Regions from separate parts of the Neobacillus sp. C211 genome, predicted to be linked through region 3. Evidence: predicted binding sites of a transcription regulator. Region 3 holds the regulator's gene; each other region holds the start of a gene.
What was found. The regulator Rex, encoded in region 3, represses fermentation and respiration genes when NADH is low (regulators of the CRP and FNR family bind a similar motif). The targets are predictions, from matches to a motif close to TTGTGAAATATTTCACAA.
Positions count from the first base shown of each region.

Region 1: the regulator Rex is predicted to act here: its motif matches at 2,518-2,535, upstream of adhE (bifunctional acetaldehyde-CoA/alcohol dehydrogenase).
Region 2: the regulator Rex is predicted to act here: its motif matches at 3,292-3,309, upstream of ACSU6B_RS01370 (TIGR04053 family radical SAM/SPASM domain-containing protein).
Region 4: the regulator Rex is predicted to act here: its motif matches at 2,568-2,585, upstream of ACSU6B_RS13875 (cytochrome c oxidase subunit 2A).

Region 1 covers NZ_JBPXRO010000016.1:20,249-25,360, forward strand. Annotated here, with positions in the region: gene adhE (bifunctional acetaldehyde-CoA/alcohol dehydrogenase) at 1-2,491, opposite strand, end outside; gene ACSU6B_RS16060 (hypothetical protein) at 2,651-2,878, opposite strand; gene ACSU6B_RS16065 (DUF2238 domain-containing protein) at 3,180-3,836, opposite strand; gene ACSU6B_RS16070 (amino acid ABC transporter ATP-binding protein) at 4,251-4,979, opposite strand; gene ACSU6B_RS16075 (amino acid ABC transporter permease) at 4,976-5,112, opposite strand, start outside.
Region 2 covers NZ_CM122574.1:261,817-266,928, forward strand. Annotated here, with positions in the region: gene moaA (GTP 3',8-cyclase MoaA) at 1-944, opposite strand, end outside; gene ACSU6B_RS01365 (Crp/Fnr family transcriptional regulator) at 1,308-2,006, shown strand; gene ACSU6B_RS01370 (TIGR04053 family radical SAM/SPASM domain-containing protein) at 2,088-3,212, opposite strand; gene ACSU6B_RS01375 (metal-sulfur cluster assembly factor) at 3,610-3,918, opposite strand; gene ACSU6B_RS01380 (Cof-type HAD-IIB family hydrolase) at 4,197-5,012, shown strand.
Region 3 covers NZ_JBPXRO010000052.1:3,489-8,600, reverse strand. Annotated here, with positions in the region: gene ACSU6B_RS27695 (sulfite exporter TauE/SafE family protein) at 1-545, opposite strand, end outside; gene ACSU6B_RS27690 (NAD(P)-dependent malic enzyme) at 774-2,021, opposite strand; gene ACSU6B_RS27685 (redox-sensing transcriptional repressor Rex) at 2,181-2,837, opposite strand; gene moaC (cyclic pyranopterin monophosphate synthase MoaC) at 2,874-3,371, opposite strand; gene ACSU6B_RS27675 (ABC-F family ATP-binding cassette domain-containing protein) at 3,550-5,112, shown strand, end outside.
Region 4 covers NZ_JBPXRO010000013.1:47,823-52,934, forward strand. Annotated here, with positions in the region: gene ACSU6B_RS13860 (dynamin family protein) at 1-44, opposite strand, end outside; gene ACSU6B_RS13865 (isoprenylcysteine carboxyl methyltransferase family protein) at 387-956, opposite strand; gene ACSU6B_RS13870 (type III polyketide synthase) at 958-2,046, opposite strand; gene ACSU6B_RS13875 (cytochrome c oxidase subunit 2A) at 2,780-2,929, shown strand; gene ACSU6B_RS13880 (cytochrome c oxidase subunit II) at 2,951-3,427, shown strand; gene ACSU6B_RS13885 (b(o/a)3-type cytochrome-c oxidase subunit 1) at 3,427-5,091, shown strand.

The DNA of each region.
Region 1 (5,112 bases), on a different contig from region 3:
CCTTGCTTTCGAACTCGATTTTATTTATTTTATTTGCTTCAAGGCTCATTGGAACTTCAAGTTCCTTCGCCAATTTAATAATGGCTTGAACGAGGCTCTCTACACCTTCCTCAGTAGAACTAGCAGGTAAATCTAGTATTCTAGCAATTTCAGCATACCGTTTGTCAGCTTTGAAATGATTGTACTTCGGAAAGGCTGTGAATTTCTTCGGTTTAGTCGCATTATAGCGAATCACATGTGGCATAAGTACAGCATTTGCCCGTCCGTGGGCGATATGGAATTCCGCTCCCAGCTTATGTGCAAGACTATGATTAATGCCTAAAAATGCATTTGCAAAGGCCATGCCGGCAATGGTTGAAGCATTATGGACCTTTTCGCGCGCTTCTTCATCCTGACCGTTTTTGTAGGCTCTAGGCAGGTATTCAAATACAAGCTGGATTGCTTTTATTGCAAGGCCATCCGTGAAATCATTGGCCATACAGGATACAAATGCTTCAATCGCATGTGTCAACACGTCCAATCCCGTATCAGCAGTAATATGTTTAGGCACCGTCATCACAAACTGCGGATCGATAATGGCTACGTCAGGAGTCAATTCATAATCAGCAAGCGGATATTTAATATTGGCCTCTTTATCCGTAATAACCGAGAATGACGTTACCTCCGAGCCTGTTCCAGAGGTGGTAGGAATGGCCACAAATTGTGCCCTTTGGCCGAGATTCGGATATTTAACAATTCGTTTTCGAATATCTAAGAACTTTTGTTTCAAGCCAAAGAATTCTGTATCTGGATGTTCATAGAACAGCCACATTCCTTTAGCCGCATCCATTGCAGAGCCACCGCCAAGCGCAATGATAACATCTGGCTGGAAGTTAGCCATCATTTCTGCACCTTTCATCACTGTTTCAATCGATGGGTCTGGTTCAACCTCTGAGAAAATTTCGCAGTGAACATAATCTTGACGCTTTCTTAAATAGTAAAGGACTTTATCCACATATCCTAATTTTACCATTCCAGAGTCGGTAACAATAAATGCTTTCGAAATTTTCGGCATTTTGGCAAGATATTGAGTTGAATTTTTCTCGAAATAAATTTTAGATGGAACTTTAAACCATTGCATATTAATATTCCTTTTCGCCACTTTTTTAATATTAATTAAGTGAATAGTACCTACATTTGTAGAGACAGAATTTCCACCATACGTTCCACATCCGAGGGTTAAGGACGGCATATAGGCATTGTAGATATCACCGATCGCACCTTGTGAAGATGGAGCGTTGACAATAATACGTCCCGCTCTCATCCGCAGTCCAAACTTCTTAATCACTGTTTGATCAGTGGTATGAATAACAGCTGAATGACCTAGCCCGCCGAACTCCAGCATTTCTTCGGCCCGTTTTAATCCTTCCTCAAGACCACTTACCTTATAACAAGCAAGCACTGGGCTCAATTTTTCCCTTGAAAGTGGGTATCCTGGTCCGACTCCTTTTAATTCTGCGATAAGGATTTTTGTATCATCAGGAACCTTTACTCCTGCTAACTGTGCAATCTTTGAAGCAGCCATCCCAACAATTACTGGATTAACAGCACAGGATTGCTCATTAATAACTAATTTTTCAACCTTCGCTTTTTCTTCTTCATTTAAAAAATAACAATTATTTGCAATCATTTCTTGTTTTACAACGTCGTATATTTCTTTATCAATAATGACTGCTTGTTCGGAGGCGCAAATCATTCCATTATCAAACGTTTTTGATAAAATTAAGTCATTAACTGCCTGATGAAGATTGGCTGTTTTTTCAATATAACAAGGGACATTTCCTGGCCCAACTCCGAGTGCTGGCTTACCAGAACTGTAAGCAGATTTAACCATCCCCGCACCACCAGTGGCAAGAATTAATGATATTTTTGAGTGGTTCATTAAGGCCTGTGTTGCTTCAAGCGACGGTGTTTCAATCCATTGAATGCAATTTTCTGGCGCACCCGCCATGATTGCTGCATCTCTAAGCACTCTGGCTGCTTCACTACTGCATTTCTGTGCTGATGGATGGAAGGCAAAAATGATTGGATTTCTTGTTTTTATCGAAATGAGTGCTTTAAACATGGCGGTCGATGTTGGATTGGTTACAGGTGTAACTCCTGCAATCACCCCAACCGGTTCCGCAATTTCAATCATTCCTTCATGTTCATTTTCGTTAATGATACCAACGGTTTTATCATATTTGATATTATGATAGACATATTCAGTAGCAAACATGTTCTTGATGATTTTATCTTCGTACACGCCTCTTCCTGTTTCTTCAACGGCTAGCTTTGCAAGTGGCATATGCTGATCAAGACCGGCCAAGGCCATTTCTTTAACAATATTATTAATCATTTCTTGGTCGAATCTTCGGAATTCTTTCAATGCTTTTAGACCATTTTCCACCAAAACGTTAACCATTTGTGTTACCGTTTGATTTTCTTTAACTGCCTTTTCTACTACTGCCATCGTAATACCTCCATTTGATTAAGTATTTGTGAAATTTTTCACAAGTATTTTTAAAAAATAATACACAATCAAGCTGGGATTTTCTCTGGATGCATGTATCGTAATGTTTGTGAAGGATTTCACATTTGTGACTAAAAATAATAACACTCTACTTGATTTTTATTCACAAACTGGATTGCGTGGAATCTTTTCAAATAAAATGTCAGTTAGAACCTTCGAATACTTTTTAACAATAACCACGTAATTTACGGTCCAAATATAGGCGGGGATTTCGTCATTTTCTTTAAGATACATTGCCTCGAATTCATCCCCAACTGCTTCTTCAAATACTTCTAGGGTATAAGTTTCAGAATCTGTAGAGAAGGTTTTCCATTCACATACCATCATGCCTTATCACTCCTTGTTTGTTTATGGATTTATCATAACATGTATTTTGAATAACAATTTGTGAAGTGTTGAACAAATTGTGAATTGTGATTAATTTTACTAAAAATAGGACTATGTCCTTATATAACAATGGTTACCAATGATAATATTGATATGTATTTGGTGTAATACTATATTACCCGAAAACGGTTACAACTATTTTATTATATCGGAATAACATTTAATAAATAAAGTTTTCGATTGTATATGTACGGTTATTGATAACGAACAGTTAGTGACTGTAACATTATTTGAAAGAGGGTTACGGTCTAATCCCTCTTTCTTTCTTATATTTCATTCCCTTATTTTTTTCTAATAGCCTGTTATGTACTTTTGATAAGATGAGTAACGCGACGATTGAACCAATAAAGGTTAACAACATATCCCACTGTGCGTCCCAAATATCACCTTGTGCTCCTAAAAACTCAGTGGAAGTCTTTCTGTTCTTTGTTAATTTAGTCGATAACCATTCGATAATTTCATACATAGCTCCAATTGCGAGTGAAAAACTTAATATCACAGAAATTAACCAAGGACCTTTTTTAGTCACTCTTTTTCGGATTAATATTTCTCTTATTACAATGGCAAACAATCCTTTTAAGAAATGACCAAAGCGATCATAGTGGTTTCGGTTTAATTCAAAATAATCTTTTATCCAAGTAAAAAGTGGAACCTTTGCGTAAGTATAATGACCACCAATGAAGGTAAGAATCGAAAGAATGGCAATTATGATATAGGATAGCGAAGTAAGACGAAACTTATTATAGGTAATAACTACGATCATACATATCACAATGGCAGGAAGTACTTCCATCGCCCATATTAAATATCCTGCTGGCTTATAGATTGACCAACTAAAAACGGTAATTACAATCAAGATAAGTAGTAAATGAAAGTAAGCATTTTTATCTCTTTTCACTCAACTCACTCCTAATGATATTACAGTTGTAAAGTTAAAAACTAACTAACTTGCTCTCCTGTAAAAAAGTTAAAAATAACTTTTATAGGTTGTCCATCCTTTCTTTTATTAAACAACATTGCTTTTTAAATTTCTGTTCAAAATAGAATATCAAAAGCGGTGGGTTTTAAATCAATGGAGTTATCTAGGAGTAGAACGAAATAGGAATAATAACCGCAGATATTTTTCAAACATCACAGGTATCCTCTCCAACAAGGACCACTAATATAGAAAATAAAAATAAGCCATCAAATACTAGATCATTCATCCTCTAGTATTTAATGGTTTATATATGCTACGCCTCAATTAAAAAAATGTATTACAGATAATTTGCAAACATGTTTTCCTAATTCAGTTGGAAAACCATATTGTAGTTTAAAGTACCTTGCTTAAAAACGCTTGGGTTCGTTCATGCTGAGGGTTACTGAATAACTCATTTGGTTCATTTTCTTCAACAATGTAGCCACCGTCCATGAAGATGACCCGATCGCCAACTTCCCTGGCAAAACCCATTTCATGGGTAACCACAACCATTGTCATACCTTCTATAGCAAGCTGTTTCATTACTTCCAAAACATCACCAACCATTTCAGGGTCAAGTGCAGATGTCGGTTCGTCAAAGAGCATTATTTTTGGATTCATGGCTAGTGCCCTTGCAATCGCAACGCGCTGTTTTTGCCCCCCAGATAGTTCCCCTGGAAAGCTATTTGCTTTTTCTCTTAGCCCCACTTTATCTAATAGATCAAATGCCAATTTTTCAGCAGCTGCTTTATCAATATTGTGAATTTTAATAGGTCCCATGGTGATGTTCTCTAATACACTTTTATGAGGAAACAGATTAAATTGCTGAAACACCATTCCTACTTCTTGTCTTACTTTGTTAATATTGATTTTTGGGTCTGTTATATCCTGTCCGTTTATGACTACCTCTCCGCCTGAAATGTCTTCAAGCCGATTTAAACATCGAAGGAACGTACTTTTACCTGAGCCAGATGGACCAATAACACAAACTACCTCTTTTTCTTTAACTTCTGCATTGATATCTTTTAATACCTCAACATTACCGAACGATTTTCGTAAGTTTTTAACTGTGATCATGCTCATCTAAGCTGAATCCTCCTTTCGATGAAATTAGCAAGCATGGTTAATAAATAAATAATAATAAAGTAAATGATACCTACAGCCAGCCAAATCTTAAATGCTTCGAAGGTGGCAGAAGCTTGAATTTGTCCTTGCT
Region 2 (5,112 bases), on a different contig from region 3:
CTGTCATCTCGTCCATTCCAAATGGCGCTCACCCGCTCACGGATTTCTGCGTCAGAGGCACCGTTTCTCATAAAATTACGGATATCATGCCCATTCCCATTAAATAAACAAGTAAAAATCTGACCATTCGCTGAAAGTCGAGAACGAGTGCAACTTGAACAAAACGATTCCGAAACAGATGTGATAAATCCTACATTCACATCTTTATCTTTATAGCGGTACACCTTTGCCACTTCTCCGTAATATGCTGGGTCAACGGGTTCAAGATCAAATTGTTCTTTTAACAAATAATATATCTGTTTTTTTGTAATAACATCATCCATTTTCCAGCCGTTCGTGGAGCCAACATCCATGAATTCTATATAGCGAAGCTCCAGACTGTTCTCCTTGCAGTACTCTGCCATTGGAATAATTTCAGTATCATTCAAACCTTTTTTGACAACCATATTAATTTTGACCCCAAGACCTGCTTGTTTCGCTGCTTCAATGCCTTCCAAAACTGGCCCAGTTCCAACCCCACGCCCGTTAATTTGGCCAAACAATTCATCGTTCAAGGTATCAAGGCTGACATTTACTCTTTTGAGTCCTGCTTCCTTTAAATCTTGGGCAAATTTCGGCAGGAGCACACCATTCGTCGTTAATCCGATATCAAGTAAGCCCTCAATAGCTGACAGCTTCTTAACAAGAATAGGCATATCTCTTCGAAGAAGAGGTTCTCCTCCAGTTAGGCGAATTTTTTCCACACCCAAACTAACAAATATTTTCGCTAGTCGTTCGATCTCTTCATAGGATAGCAAAGCACTTTTAGGAAGAAACTCAAAATCAGGACCAAATTGATCTGCTGGCATACAGTATTGGCAACGGAAATTACATCGATCAATCACAGAAATTCTTAAGTCATGCAATGGTCTATTTAATTTATCTTTAATAATGGTTTTTTCCATTCCATATCAACTCCATTATTTTAAGGAACCTAATGATATCCAGTGTACCAGTATTTAGATAAAAAAACTGTTACTTTATTCACTATAACAATACTTTTAAATACAATTCTTATCTTAGCAGAAGTTTTACAATCTATAAATAACTGTTTTGGTAAAAATTTTCCTCTACAGATTTTATTCATTTAACCTAAAATTCAAATAGAAAATAAATAAACATGATTAATTTCATATTAGTTTTCACTGTATTGTCATTGTTTACTTCTTCTTATTGGTTCCTCATGAGATAAAATGGTACTAACAAACTAAACATTGATCACTATGGAAAAAAGATGGTTGTTAATATGACACATTGAGGTGAAGCTGATGGCAGCAATTATGAAACCAACTCATTCAATTGAAATAAAAGAATTGCTTAAATTTGCAGACCGGAAATTTAAAAGTGAAAAAGGAAGCTTTTTATTTCAGGAAGGAATGCTTGCGGAAGAACTTTACATTATCATTTCCGGCAAAATTCAAATCAGTAAAATTACTTCAGATGGCCGTGAACTTTCATTAAGAATTTGTGGAGAAAATGATATATGCGGGGAATTAACCCTATTTACTGATAACCCCAGATATTTATTAAGTGCAATGGTTCTTGAAGAAGGAGAAATCGTAGCAATAAAAAAGGATATAATCGAAAGTCAAATTTTCCAAAACAGTAAGCTTGCTTTTGAATTTATGAAATGGATGAGTGATCATTTCCGGAAAACACAAACAAAATTTCGCGACCTCGTTTTAAATGGAAAACGAGGTGCCCTTTTCTCAACTCTTATCCGTATGTCGAATAGTTATGGTATTCAAAAAGATAATGAAATCTTAATAGATCTGCCGTTAACTAACCAAGAACTTGCCAACTTCTGCGGTACATCACGTGAGAGTACAAACCGTATACTTAGTGAACTAAAGAAAGATAAAATCATTTCAGTTAAAAAAGGAAAGATCTCAATATTGGATTTACAATACTTAAAAAATGAAATCGACTGTGAAAATTGTTCTGCCGTTTATTGCAGTATCGAATAGGCTGGTCTTTACTTATTTGCAGTTATCTATATACGTAAGGCTGTCTAACTATATGAGGCAGCCTTTTTTTATCGGTTTTAATTACTGTACTTGCTTTTCTCTTAATGATTTAGGAATATAAACGCAGAATGGCTCGCTTTCTAGGTAATCTCCAGTCATTGCATAAGCTCTAGACCTTGATCCCCCGCAAACATGGCGGAATTCACAGACACCACATTTCCCTTTAAAAAGATCTGGGTTTCTTAGTGATAGGAAAATTGGTGATTCACGATAAATTTCAGCTAATGGCTTTTCCCGGATATTACCAGCTTTAACGGGTAATAGTCCGCTTGGATATACATCGCCAATATGGGAGATGAATACAAAACCATTACCATCATTAACACCTTTTGGTGCTCGTCCTAAACCATCGATAGAGCCTGTTAATCCTTTTTCTGTTAATGCGCTTAAATACTCAATCTCATCTGTTGTTTCCTTCGCTTCGCGCATTTTTTGTTGAATCACAACACGTCTGTAGTGCATGGCTTCTGTTGTTTTGATATCAAAAGATACGCACTTACTTAAATCATATAGCCATCTGAATACTTTTTCATGTTGAACTGGAGAAATCATATCTGATTGTTGACCTCTTCCTGTTGGCACTAGGAAAAAGACACTCCATAACACACATTCTAAATCTTCAACCATTTTTGCCATTTCATCAAGATAGTCAATATTGTAACGGGAAATCACCGTATTAATCTGAATGGGTAATCCAACTTCATGCAAATATTTTATTTTTTCCATGGTAAGGTCGAATGATCCAGCTGTTCCTCTAAAATGGTCATGAATCTCAGCCCTAGGACCATCAATACTAAATGCCCAGCGAGCAAGACCAACTTCTTTTGCTTTTTCAATTGCTTCCTTTGTTACATTTGGTGTCGCGCTTGGGGTCATTGATACCCGTACGCCTTTTTCGACTGCATATTTCGCAATATCAAAAACATCTTCTCTCATCAGCGGGTCTCCGCCAGTAAAAACAAGCATCGGATTGTTCATTTCATATATTTGATCAATTAGATTTTTTCCTTCTTCAAAAGATAGTTCACGTGGATCCCTTTTATACTGTGCATCGGCACGGCAGTGCAGGCACTTTAATTTACAAGCTCTAGTGAGTTCCCATATTACGATAAAAGGGTCTTTATTAAAATCTCGGCTAATAGCCATATAAAACGCCTCCTAATAACGGCTATTCAAATCCAACAGCCTTATTAATCTGTATTATAAAGGTGTTTATATTTGAAAAAAGTGAACTATCTCACATTCTGTAAGCTAGATATGTCTGAATCGTGAAAAATAAGAAAAGCGTAAGCGCCCGGTTAGCGGCGTATGGACTGGAGCACTTTGACTGAGATAAAGGAAACACGGAGAGCGTTAGCGATCCGATGTTGACTTATCGTAGGGAAAAGGGCGGAGTACACTAGCCGCTGGGCTCTGGAGCTAGACAGTTATCTAAGTTCAAATTTTTCAACTTTCTTATTTTGAAATAAAAAAACAGCAGAAAATCTGCTGTTTCTAAAAAATACGCTTATTTTACTGAGAGTTCAAAAGCCTCTAATTAAGCTTAGCGAATTCCTAATGCGATTTTCGCATAACGTGACATCATTTCTTTATTCCATGGAGGATTAAAAACAATATTTACTTCTACTTCTTTGATTTCCGGAATGTCGGCCAATGCCCGTTTAACCTGGTCAACAATTGTTCCAGCAAGTGGGCAGCCCATTGAAGTTAACGTCATGGTAATCGTTACGTTTCCTTCTTCATCCATTTCAGCATTATATACTAATCCTAAATTAACAATATCTACTCCTAGTTCAGGGTCGATTACTAGTTCTAAGGCACCCATGATATTTTCTTTTAGTTCTTCATTCATGTTTGATCCACTCCTTCATTATCTTTGTCCCACTCTATTATAGCAAATTATCAAGCATGCCAAGATTGAGACTTAGTTTAAAAAAGTATATAGTTTTTTTATATCATTTGGTGTGAATTTTTTTACAGTTTAGATATAAAATTGTTAACATAGTAAATATAGGAATTAATAATTCCTCTAAGTATTAAATTCATAATTGCAGTGTAACATGTATATAAATTTTTTCCTAAAGCGACGCACTTTATTAGCGATGAAAATTATAATTAGAAGGAGTTATTATGACAGATAGACACTTAATTGCATTAGATTTGGATGGGACATTATTAAAAGATGATAAAACGATATCATTAAAAACACACGGAATTATTAAAAAAGCAAGAGAACAAGGTCATATCGTTATGATTGCAACAGGAAGGCCTTATCGTTCCAGTGAGATGTACTATCGGGAATTGGATTTGGACACTCCGATTGTCAATTTCAATGGAGCATTTATGCATCACCCTCGAAAACCTGACTGGGGATTTTATCATGAACCTCTTGATATAAAGGTTGCAAAGGAAATTGTGGAAGCGTGCAGAAGTTTCCACTTCCATAATATAATTGCCGAAGTGATCGATGATGTTTACTTCCATTACCATGATGAAAAGCTGTTAGATATTTTCAACTTTGGCAATCCAAAAATCACTACGGGAGACCTGGCAAATTATCTAAATGATTCACCCACGAGTTTATTAATTCATACGGAGGAGGATCAATTAAAGATAATTCGTGAACACTTATCGGCTGTCCATGCAGAAGTTATCGATCATCGCAGTTGGGCCGCTCCATGGCATGTAGTTGAAATTATAAAGGTTGGCTTAAACAAGGCCGTGGGGTTAAAAAAGGCTTCTGATTATTATGGTATTCCCGCTGATAGAATTATTGCGTTTGGCGATGAAGACAACGACCTTGAAATGCTTGAATATGCAGGGCATGGGATTGCCATGGGAAATGCAATCGACAAAGCGAAAAATATTGCTAATGACGTCACTTTAAGTAACGAAGAGGATGGTGTTGCTCAATATTTGGCGGATTTGTTAAATATAAAATATTAACACCCATTTCGCCATTGTTTACCTAAATGAACCTTACCATTTTGGTACATACTATTTTTTGAGGCAGCGTTGCTGTTTCAATATGAGCTATGAGCATATT
Region 3 (5,112 bases):
AGCATTGTTGTACCCACTGATTGTTTAAGCGAAAGTCCCATGATGACCAGCAATCCGATTTGAATGAACGGTGCAGCACCTATCCCAAATGTACCAGACAACAATCCGGTAACCAACCCGACAACTGCCGCTTTCTTAATGAGAAGCAGGTTGCCAGGGTTCACTTTTTTGTTGTTTACCTTTATTTTTTGGACAATAAATAAGCGGACAACCAAGATCACAGCCGACAAAAATAACATCCCCGCTGTCAACCAATGCAAAGAATGGATCGGAATCAAACTGGCTAGTTTTGAACCTAAATAGGAGGCAGCTGCCCCAAATCCACCGACGATTAAACCGGTTTTAATTGAGATATTTCCTTGACGAAAATGACTGTAGGCACCTGACATGCTAGTAAACACCATCGCTGCTAGTGATGTCCCTAACGCCATATGTATTGGTACTCCAAAAATAACTGTTAAGATGGCAATAATAAAGCCAGAGCCGCCCGCCCCGACAAATCCTAATAAAATCCCAAGCACAAACATCGTCAGCACAATAGCCAACTTCATCCCCTCCGATTGCAAAACCCTAGATGTCCTTCTAGGAAATGTTTTATTACTTACCCAAGGACGGGGTCATATAGACTGATTTAAAAAAGAAAAAAACTATCATTCATTATTGTACTTAAAATTTAAAAGGTATATCGGAATTATGCCCTAATTCCCAAAATTTGAAAGACTACCTCAACTAGATTGAGATAGTCCTCCCTTAAAAGCTAAATTTTACTCGACCTAAACATGCACTGGTTGTTTTGCTTCTGCTAATGCTGATAGGCGCTGCTTAATTTCCTCAACATTGATAAATCTTTGGGCTACCCCTGTTTCCATTGCAGTATACGCAACCGCGGTTGCTACCTGTGCTGCGACCCGAGGGTCAAATGGATCTGGAATGACATAATCGGCATGGAGCTCATCCTCTGAAATTAATCCAGCAATTGCATAGACCGCAGCAAGCTTCATTTCCTCGTTGATTTCCTTGGCACGGACATCTAAGGCACCGCGGAAAATGCCTGGGAAAGCAAGCACATTATTAACCTGGTTCGGAAAATCAGAACGTCCTGTACCCACTACAAGAGCCCCTGCTTCTTTGGCCGCATCGGGCATAATTTCCGGTACCGGGTTGGCCATGGCAAAGATAATCGGGTCACGGTGCATAGCGCTAACCATTTCCTTTGTAACGGCCCCGGCTGCTGATACCCCCACAAACACATCGGCGTCAATAAGCGCATCCCCTAACGTTCCTTGTTTTTGCTCGCGATTTGTCATTTGCGCCATTTTATCTTTGAATCGATTCATTCCGACTGGACGGCCTTCATAAATAATTCCTTTTGTATCACATAAAATAACATCCTTCACGCCCATATGCAGCAGGAGCTTAACAATCGCTACTCCAGCTGAACCTGCTCCGTTTACCGCAACACGAATATCTTCAATTTTTTTATCCGCTAATTTTAACGCGTTGATTAGACCAGCGGCTGTTACAATCGCGGTTCCATGCTGGTCATCATGAAAAACAGGAATCTCGCAGGCTTTGCGGAGGCGGTCTTCAATTTCAAAGCATTGCGGCGCAGCAATATCCTCCAAGTTCACTCCGCCAAATGTTGGTTCTAGCAGCTTGACGGTTTCTACGATCTGGTCTGTGTCAGTGGTGGCCAAGCAGATGGGAAAGGCGTCAACATCTGCGAACGATTTGAATAACACGGCCTTTCCTTCCATCACAGGCATCGCAGCTTTTGGTCCAATGTTTCCAAGCCCCAGAACCGCTGTCCCATTGGATACAACTGCGACAAGATTGCCCTTCGAGGTATAATCATAGACTTTATTTTCGTCTGCATAAATGTCCAAACATGGCTCTGCCACACCTGGTGAATAGGCTAGGCTTAAATCTTTTGCATTATGTACTGCCACCTTAGAATATATCCCAACCTTGCCTTGGTGTTCCTTGTGCATTTTTAACGCTTCATCTCGTAAAATTGACATTGAATTTCCCCCACTTCCCGGTTAGTAACCGCTTGCATTTCATCTACCTATATCTTAGTGCATAAGAAAGTATTTTTATAGATTATGTAATTAAAAAAAGCAGGGATTTAATCATACAAAAGGCCTTCCACAAATTTTGTGGAAAGCCTTTTTAACTAATTATTCTTCATCTATTTCCACCGTTGGATAATGCTTTAAAAAGTAGACTAGCGATTGAAGCTCCACTGCCAAGTCAATATGATGGACCCTTATTAATGGTGGAACATTTAACCTTGCTGGAGTGAAATTTAAGATTCCTTTTACATTCGCTTTGACCAGTCGATCGGTTATCATTTGTGCGGCAGGAGCCGGAACCGTTAATATCGCCACTGAAATATTAGTTTCTGATAAAACCTTCTCTAAATCATCCATAGGATGAACGGGTACCTCGCGAATCATGGTTCCCATTTTGTCGGGATCCACATCGAAGGCGCATTCTATTTTTGTGTTATTATTTTTTAAAAAGTTATAGTTTAAAAAGGCAGTGCCAAGATTTCCGACTCCTATTAAGGCAACCTTAGTTAATTCATCCTGATCTAAGGTTTTACGAAAGAAGGATATTAAGTAATTAACATTATACCCATAGCCCTTTTTCCCTAACGCACCGAAATAGGAAAAGTCGCGGCGAATCGTTGCTGAGTCTACCTTTACTGCTTCACTCAATTCCGCTGAAGAGACCCTTTGCTTGCCGGAGCTTTGCAGGTTTTTTAGAAATCGGTAATAGAGGGGCAGCCGTTTTGCTGTCGCCTGTGGTATTTTCGTTGTTTCATTACTCATAATCTCCCACACCCCATGAATGGTTTAGTTAAAAATTTATTTAACTCTTTCATCTCTTTTAAAATCACCGTTTTTACCGCCCGTTTTTTCGACAAGATACGTCGGTCCAATTACCATACCTTTATCAACGGCTTTACACATATCATAAACTGTTAAGGCACACGCGGAAGCCGCTGTTAACGCTTCCATTTCTACGCCTGTGCTCCCCTTCGTTTTAACGGCTGCAGCAATATATAATTGATAATTCTCATCCTTATCCTGTTCCCAAGAGAAAGAAATATTAACACCTGTTAATGGAATCGGATGGCACATTGGAATCAAATCCCATGTCTTCTTTGCTGCCATGACAGCTGCTACCTGGGCCACTGCTAAGACATCGCCCTTCTTCATCTCATTATTAGTTATTTTATCATAAATTTCTTTACTAACGGTAATGCTGGAATGAGCAAGCGCCGTACGTGCCGTTTCCGGCTTATCACTGACGTCGACCATTTTTGCTCTGCCTTCTTCATTAAAATGCGTAAATTCTGCCATATAAAAAATCCTCCCATCAAATCATACACTATTTTACCTTATATGTGTGTGAAACTTTGAACTAAATATTACATTTTTTGACGATTTAGGACCCTTACACCGCTAATATGGCGAGCAGTTTATTGCCGACATACCGGGAATAAGGTACACTAATCCTATGTAATAGAGGTGAATGAGAATGATTTTGCTACAGGTTAATCAATTACAAAAATATTATGGTGCTGACCTTATTTTATCGAATATTAAGCTCGAATTACAAACTCGGGACCGTGTTGCTCTTGTTGGACGCAATGGGGCGGGAAAATCGACATTATTGAAGATTATTGCCGGACACTTGTCGCATGATGGCGGAGAAATTATCAAGCCGAAAGAAGTGACAATTGGCTATTTAGCTCAAAATACCGGGTTAGAATCATCATTATCCATATGGGATGAAATGCTGACGGTTTTTGAACCGCTGCGATTAATGGAAAAACAACTCCGCACCCTTGAAGAACAAATGGCTGATCCTCTTGTTTTTGAAGACGGTGGAAAGTACGAAAGAATCCTAAAAGAGTACGATCATCTTCAGGTGAAATTTAAAGAACAGGGAGGGTATCAATATGAGGCAGAGATGCGCTCTGTCCTTCATGGGTTAAATTTCCATGACAAATCCTTGATGATATCTAGTTTAAGCGGCGGGCAGAAAACCCGTCTTGCCCTTGGTAAACTTTTGTTAACCAAGCCTGATATCTTAATATTGGATGAGCCCACAAACCACCTTGATATTGATACGCTTTCCTGGCTGGAGCAATATTTACAAAGTTATCATGGGGCGATTTTGATCGTTTCCCATGACCGCTATTTTTTAGATAAAGTTGTTACTCAAGTTTATGAAGTATCCCGTAAGCAAATCCAAAGGTTTACAGGCAACTATAGTTCTTACCTTGATCAAAAGGCCGCAAATTATGAGCGTGATTTAAAGCTTTTCGAAAAACAACAGCAAGAGGTCGCTGATCTCCAAGACTTTATCAACCGGAATTTAGCGCGCGCTTCGACGACTAAACGTGCCCAAAGCCGTCGTAAAAAGCTAGAAAAGATGGAGATGATGGATCGTCCATTAGGCGATGAAAAGTCTGCTTCCTTCTCGTTTGAAATTGAAAAACAAAGCGGCAATGACGTTTTAACAGTGGATTCACTCGCTGTTGGGTACGAAGGTGATAAGGTTTCAGAGTCCATTTCATTTCGGGCCTATAAAGGTGAAAGTACCGCATTGGTTGGACCGAATGGTATCGGCAAATCAACACTTTTAAAGACAATTATCAAAAAGTTGCCTGCTCTGGAGGGAACCATACTCTATGGGACAAACCTTCAAATTGGTTATTACGACCAGGAGCAAGCTGAATTGACCTCCAATAAGCGGGTCTTAAATGAACTCTGGGATGACTATCCACTAAAAAATGAAAAAGAAATACGTACGGTGCTCGGTAATTTCTTATTTTCTGGTGATGATGTCTTAAAAATAGTTTCCACCTTAAGCGGGGGTGAAAAAGCCCGTCTAGCTTTAGCTAAACTGATGTTGGAGAAAGCAAATGTCTTAATTTTGGACGAGCCTACCAACCACCTTGACTTAGATAGTAAGGAAGTTCTAGAGAATGCATTAATCGATTACCCGGGCACGATATTGTTTGTCTCACACGACAGGTATTTTATTAACCGGATTGCCACAAAGGTCTTAGAACTTAGTCGTCATGGAAGTACA
Region 4 (5,112 bases), on a different contig from region 3:
TCTAGTGTTTGGATGGTTTCTTCTTGATTGGCTATTTTCACCATTTACTTAATCCCCTTAGCAACTTTGTAATATTTTTTATTTTATACGATAATTCAAATTTTTCCTATCTTGACACTTCTTTTACTTAAAACAAATTTCTTCCAAAAATGATAAAAAGCCAAGGTGCAAGACCCTGGCTCTCAAAATACATATTAATTTAATGTGTAACGTTTTTTAAGACGTGCTTCATGACAAATGCATAAATAATAACCGTTCCACCAACTAAAGCAAAAGTCAATTGTAACACCTTCCTTATCAGACTTCATTGAGAATGATTTTCATCGATAACCAAAGTTTAACATAGGTGATAATCATTTTCAATAGCCCATTTCTAACTGTCACAATTATTTAACAACTTTAGGTAGAAAACGATTACAATCCTGAAATGTCCCTTCATATTCCGTCAGCTCCCTAAGCGCCTGTTCCTCCTCAGGTATACGAATCCTAAGCACGATGATATTTAATATCGTAAATAAACTAGCTGTAAAATAAGCGTTGAACAACAATGGAACAACAGCCAGTTCAACCGCAACAACAAAATAATTGGGATGTCTGATAAAACGGTATGGTCCCTTTCTAATCACATTTGCATTTCTTAAGACAATAATTTTTGTATTCCAAAACCTTCCTAGTGATGCAATCGCCCATATTCTTAATAGCTGGGCTATAAGAAAAACAATTATTAGGATGCCCCTTAAAGGAGATAGACCCAAATTCATGAAAATTTTTTCACAACTTAAGAAAATAAAAAACAGCGAATGCATCGTTACCATATATCGATAATGTTTTTCGCCAAATTCAATGGCCCCACGTTTCTTCATCCACTTTTCATTGCTGTTTGCTATTCTTAGCTCAACAATCCGCTGAAGGCCGATGAATCCAACTAATATCAGAAATGAGATAATGTCTTTCATTTTACTCCCACCTAAATAAAAGCAGTTCGGAACTGAAACCAGGTCCAAGCGCGGTACCAAGTCCTAAAGCATCCTGAGGAATATCCATCTCCATGTAACGTTTCAGCACATAAAATATCGTTGTTGAAGACATATTCCCAAATTGTTTTAACACTTCAAGTGAAACGTCAGTCATGGATGGAGGTAACTCTAATGATTTTACATAGGCATCTATCACTTTTTTCCCACCCGGATGAGCAATAAAATAGTCAATTTGTTCAAGATTGATTTGATGTTCACCTAAAAATCCACTTACATTCGGCTTTAACCAATCCTCTATGATCTGGGGGATATCTCGAGAAAATACAACAAACAGCCCCGTGCTCCTAATAGCCCAGCCCATCACATCTAAAGAGTTCGGCATAAGAGTGGACTGTGTAGCAATGATGGAGGGGGAAGTCGGCTTCTTCCTGAAATCTGAAGAGTATGAATCATCACCACAAACCAAGGCACAGGCTACACCATCGGCAAACAAAGAAGTTCCGATTAAATTACTTTTCGAAAGATCGTTGCGCTGAAACGTTAGGCTGCAAAGCTCAACTGAGAGTACTAAGGCCTTTGCTTTTGGAAAGGCAAGACAATATTCATAGGCTCTCGATAGACCAGCAGCACCGCCTGCACAGCCAAGTCCCCAAATAGGTACCCTCTTAGTATGTGAATTAAACGGGAGGAGATTCATGATTCTAGCTTCGATACTAGGTGTGGCCATCCCCGTGGTTGAAATAAAAAAAATGATGTCAATTTCTTGATAATTAATATTTCGCTTTAAGTAATCCTTATTATTTAAACACTTCTCGATTGCTTCTTTTCCAAGTGTCACAGCAGATTCAATATATGCAGAATTTTTTTCTTCAAAAGTATGGTCTTCTTTAAACCAATCGAGATTTTTAACAAAATGTCTTTTTTCAATTTGTCCATTTTGAAAAGCTCGTAAAAGTCTTTCAATATCCTTAAAGGAATCTGAGAAAAGCTCTCGTGCAAATTCCAAAGCTTGATTTTGGTTAACTTCAAAAGGGGGAATAACCTCTGAAACTGAAATAATTGTAGGCATGTTTTTGCTCCTTCAATCTATGTAAGGGTATTTTTTCCAGTTTAAAGGTTTTTATTCAAGAGTTTCAGAAAGCAAAAAAAAGCTTCCCTATATGAAGAGGAAACCAAAAGTTTCCACTCTGGGAAGCAAACGTTTTGAAGGTTGTTGCTGTGCTCTTAAATTATATAATGGATACTGATTTCATTCATTAACTAATGATTTCCAGTTCAGAAGTTCTTAATAAACAGCAAGAAAAATGCTTATAAATGTTTTTTCAACTTATTTTTTATCGGGTTGTTTTTGAACTTCAATTTTAATTTTATTTTTTACTAATGTTCCGCAGATTTTACAGATTTCTACCTGGTCATACAAAAGGCGGCAATTATCACAATAATATTTTTCCACAAAAACACACTCTTTTCTGAAGGAAAATATGAATTTCTTAATATCATATTTATAGGATTCCAAAGTGTGACATTCATTTCAAAAAGGGTGGTTAATTTCGTGTGTGAATGATTATTCAATTACTTTAATCACAGGTAAAGTGTGATAGTTCACATTTTAGTCACAAATACCCCCTGGCAATTGTGATATAAATCACTGTTACATCAATTTTATAATATTAACATAGTAGATATCTTAGGAATGAACATTTTGTGAACCGCTAATTTTGTTATTTTTTCTTCACATTTGTTTTGTATTATGAAAGAGGACTAATCATTTATTTTAACTACTCTGAAGGGAGTGCAGGTTGATGACGAAGGCGGAACTTAAAACAAACCAAAAAACAGAAATCGAAGACAGCTCTTCTCTTAAAGGGACATTAGCGTCCGTTTTCTTTTTGGGAGCTTTTATTGTTGTCACTTGGGTAAGTGTCTATTACCTATTTGTTGAACGCTTTTAATAATTGAAGGGGGAAAGAATTATGCATATGCATAAGTTCGAGAAGATTTGGCTAACTTTCGGAATTAGTGCACTTGTTGTATTTTTGACAGTTGTGGGTGTAAGCGCATTCTATCTTGGTAACAAGCCGCCAAGTTGTTTAACTACAATTAATGTGGATAAGGTCGATCAAACAAAACCATTTGATAAACCAGGATTACATAAGGTTGAAGGTAAAAATTGGGACTATGAATTAGTATATGCAGCTGCAGCGTTCTCCTATAATCCAGTGAAAGTGGAAGTACCAGTTGGGGCAAAGATAAAAGTTATTGCTACAACCAAAGATGTTGTCCACGGGTTTGAAGTAGCTGGAACAAATATTAACATGATGCTTGAACCTGGTTATGTCAGCGAATATACAACCACGTTTGATAAAGCTGGTGAATATTTAATTGTTTGTAATGAATATTGTGGTGCTGGGCACCATTTAATGAGTTCGATGATTGAGGTGGTAAAATAATGGCTAACTCGACAGCAGCAAAAGTAAAAGTTGATCCTCGTGATGCAAAGCTTTCAATGGCCCACTTTTTTGTTGCCTTCTCCGCACTTGCACTTGGTGGTTTAATGGGGCTATTACAAACCCTTGTCCGTTCTGGTAAATGGGAACTTCCATGGGGAATTGATTACTACCAAATCTTAACCGTCCATGGTGTTTTAATGGGATTGGTTTTAACGACATTTTTTATTATGGGATTTCAGTATGCTGCTGTAAGCAGAACCACTGGCGGGCATTCAAATGCTGCTCGCCGCACTGGCTGGATCGGTTTTTGGATCATGTTAGTCGGTACCTTAATGGCGGCTACCATGGTTTTACTTAAGGAAGCATCCGTACTTTACACTTTTTATGCACCACTTAAAGCCCATTGGATATTTTACTTAGGCTTAACCTTCGTCATTATAGGAAGCTGGATTGATGGTGCCTCACAAATCATGACCTATGCAAAATGGAGGAAGAATAATCCTGGACAGCCAAGTCCGTTATTAAGCTTTATGGCTATTATAAATACAGTCATGTGGATTATCGCTACTCTTGGAGTTGCAGCAACCGTATTATTCCAATTACTTCCTTGGTCGCTTGGATTAGTTGATACTGTTGATGTGTTAGTAAGTCGGACTTTATTCTGGTATTTTGGGCATCCACTTGTTTATTTCTGGTTATTGCCTGCATATATGTGTTGGTATGCAATTATCCCGAAAATTATTGGTGGGAAAATTTTCTCTGATTCATTAGCACGTTTGTCATTTATTTTGTTCCTGCTATTCTCGATTCCGGTTGGTTTTCACCATCAATTAACAGAGCCAGGTATTGACCCTGCCTGGAAGTTCTTACAGGTTATCTTAACATTCATGGTTATTATTCCATCGTTAATGACTGCCTTCTCTCTTTTCGCAACCTTCGAGAGATATGGTCGCTCAAAAGGAGCAAAAGGACTGTTTGGCTGGTTTAAGGTTCTGCCATGGGGAGATGCTCGTTTCACAGTTCCATTTATTGGTATGGCATCATTTATTCCTGCTGGAGCTGGCGGTATTATCAATGCATCCAACCAAATGGACCAGGTAGTTCATAATACTATTTGGGTGACAGGTCACTTCCATTTAACTGCTGCAACATCGGTTGTATTAACGTTCTTTGGAATCTCCTATTGGTTGGTACCACATTTAACTGGACGTAAATTGACAAAGGCAATGAATAAATTAGGAATAATCCAAGCATGGGTTTGGTTTATTGGAATGGCATTCATGTCAGGTGCAATGCACTTCCAAGGTCTTCTTGGCGGCCCAAGACGTTCCGCTTTCTCTACATACGGCGGGGCAAAGCAAGCAGCAGAATGGATTCCTTATCAAATCGCTCAAGCAGTCGGCGGGACTATTTTATTCCTAGGAATTATTCTGGTTATTATCATATTTATCAATCTTGCCTTCTTTGCTCCAAAAGGGGAAGAAGAATTCCCTGTTGCTGTTGCAGAAAATCTTGAAGAAAAAGCACCAATGGTATTTGAAAACTGGAAATTGTGGCTTGGAATTGCAGCAGCCCTTATTCTTTTTGCTTACACGATTCCGTTTATCGATATTATTCAAAATGCCCCTCCAGGTTCAAAAGGATTTCAGACTTGGAGTAAATAGCAATTAATAGATCCGCAGAAA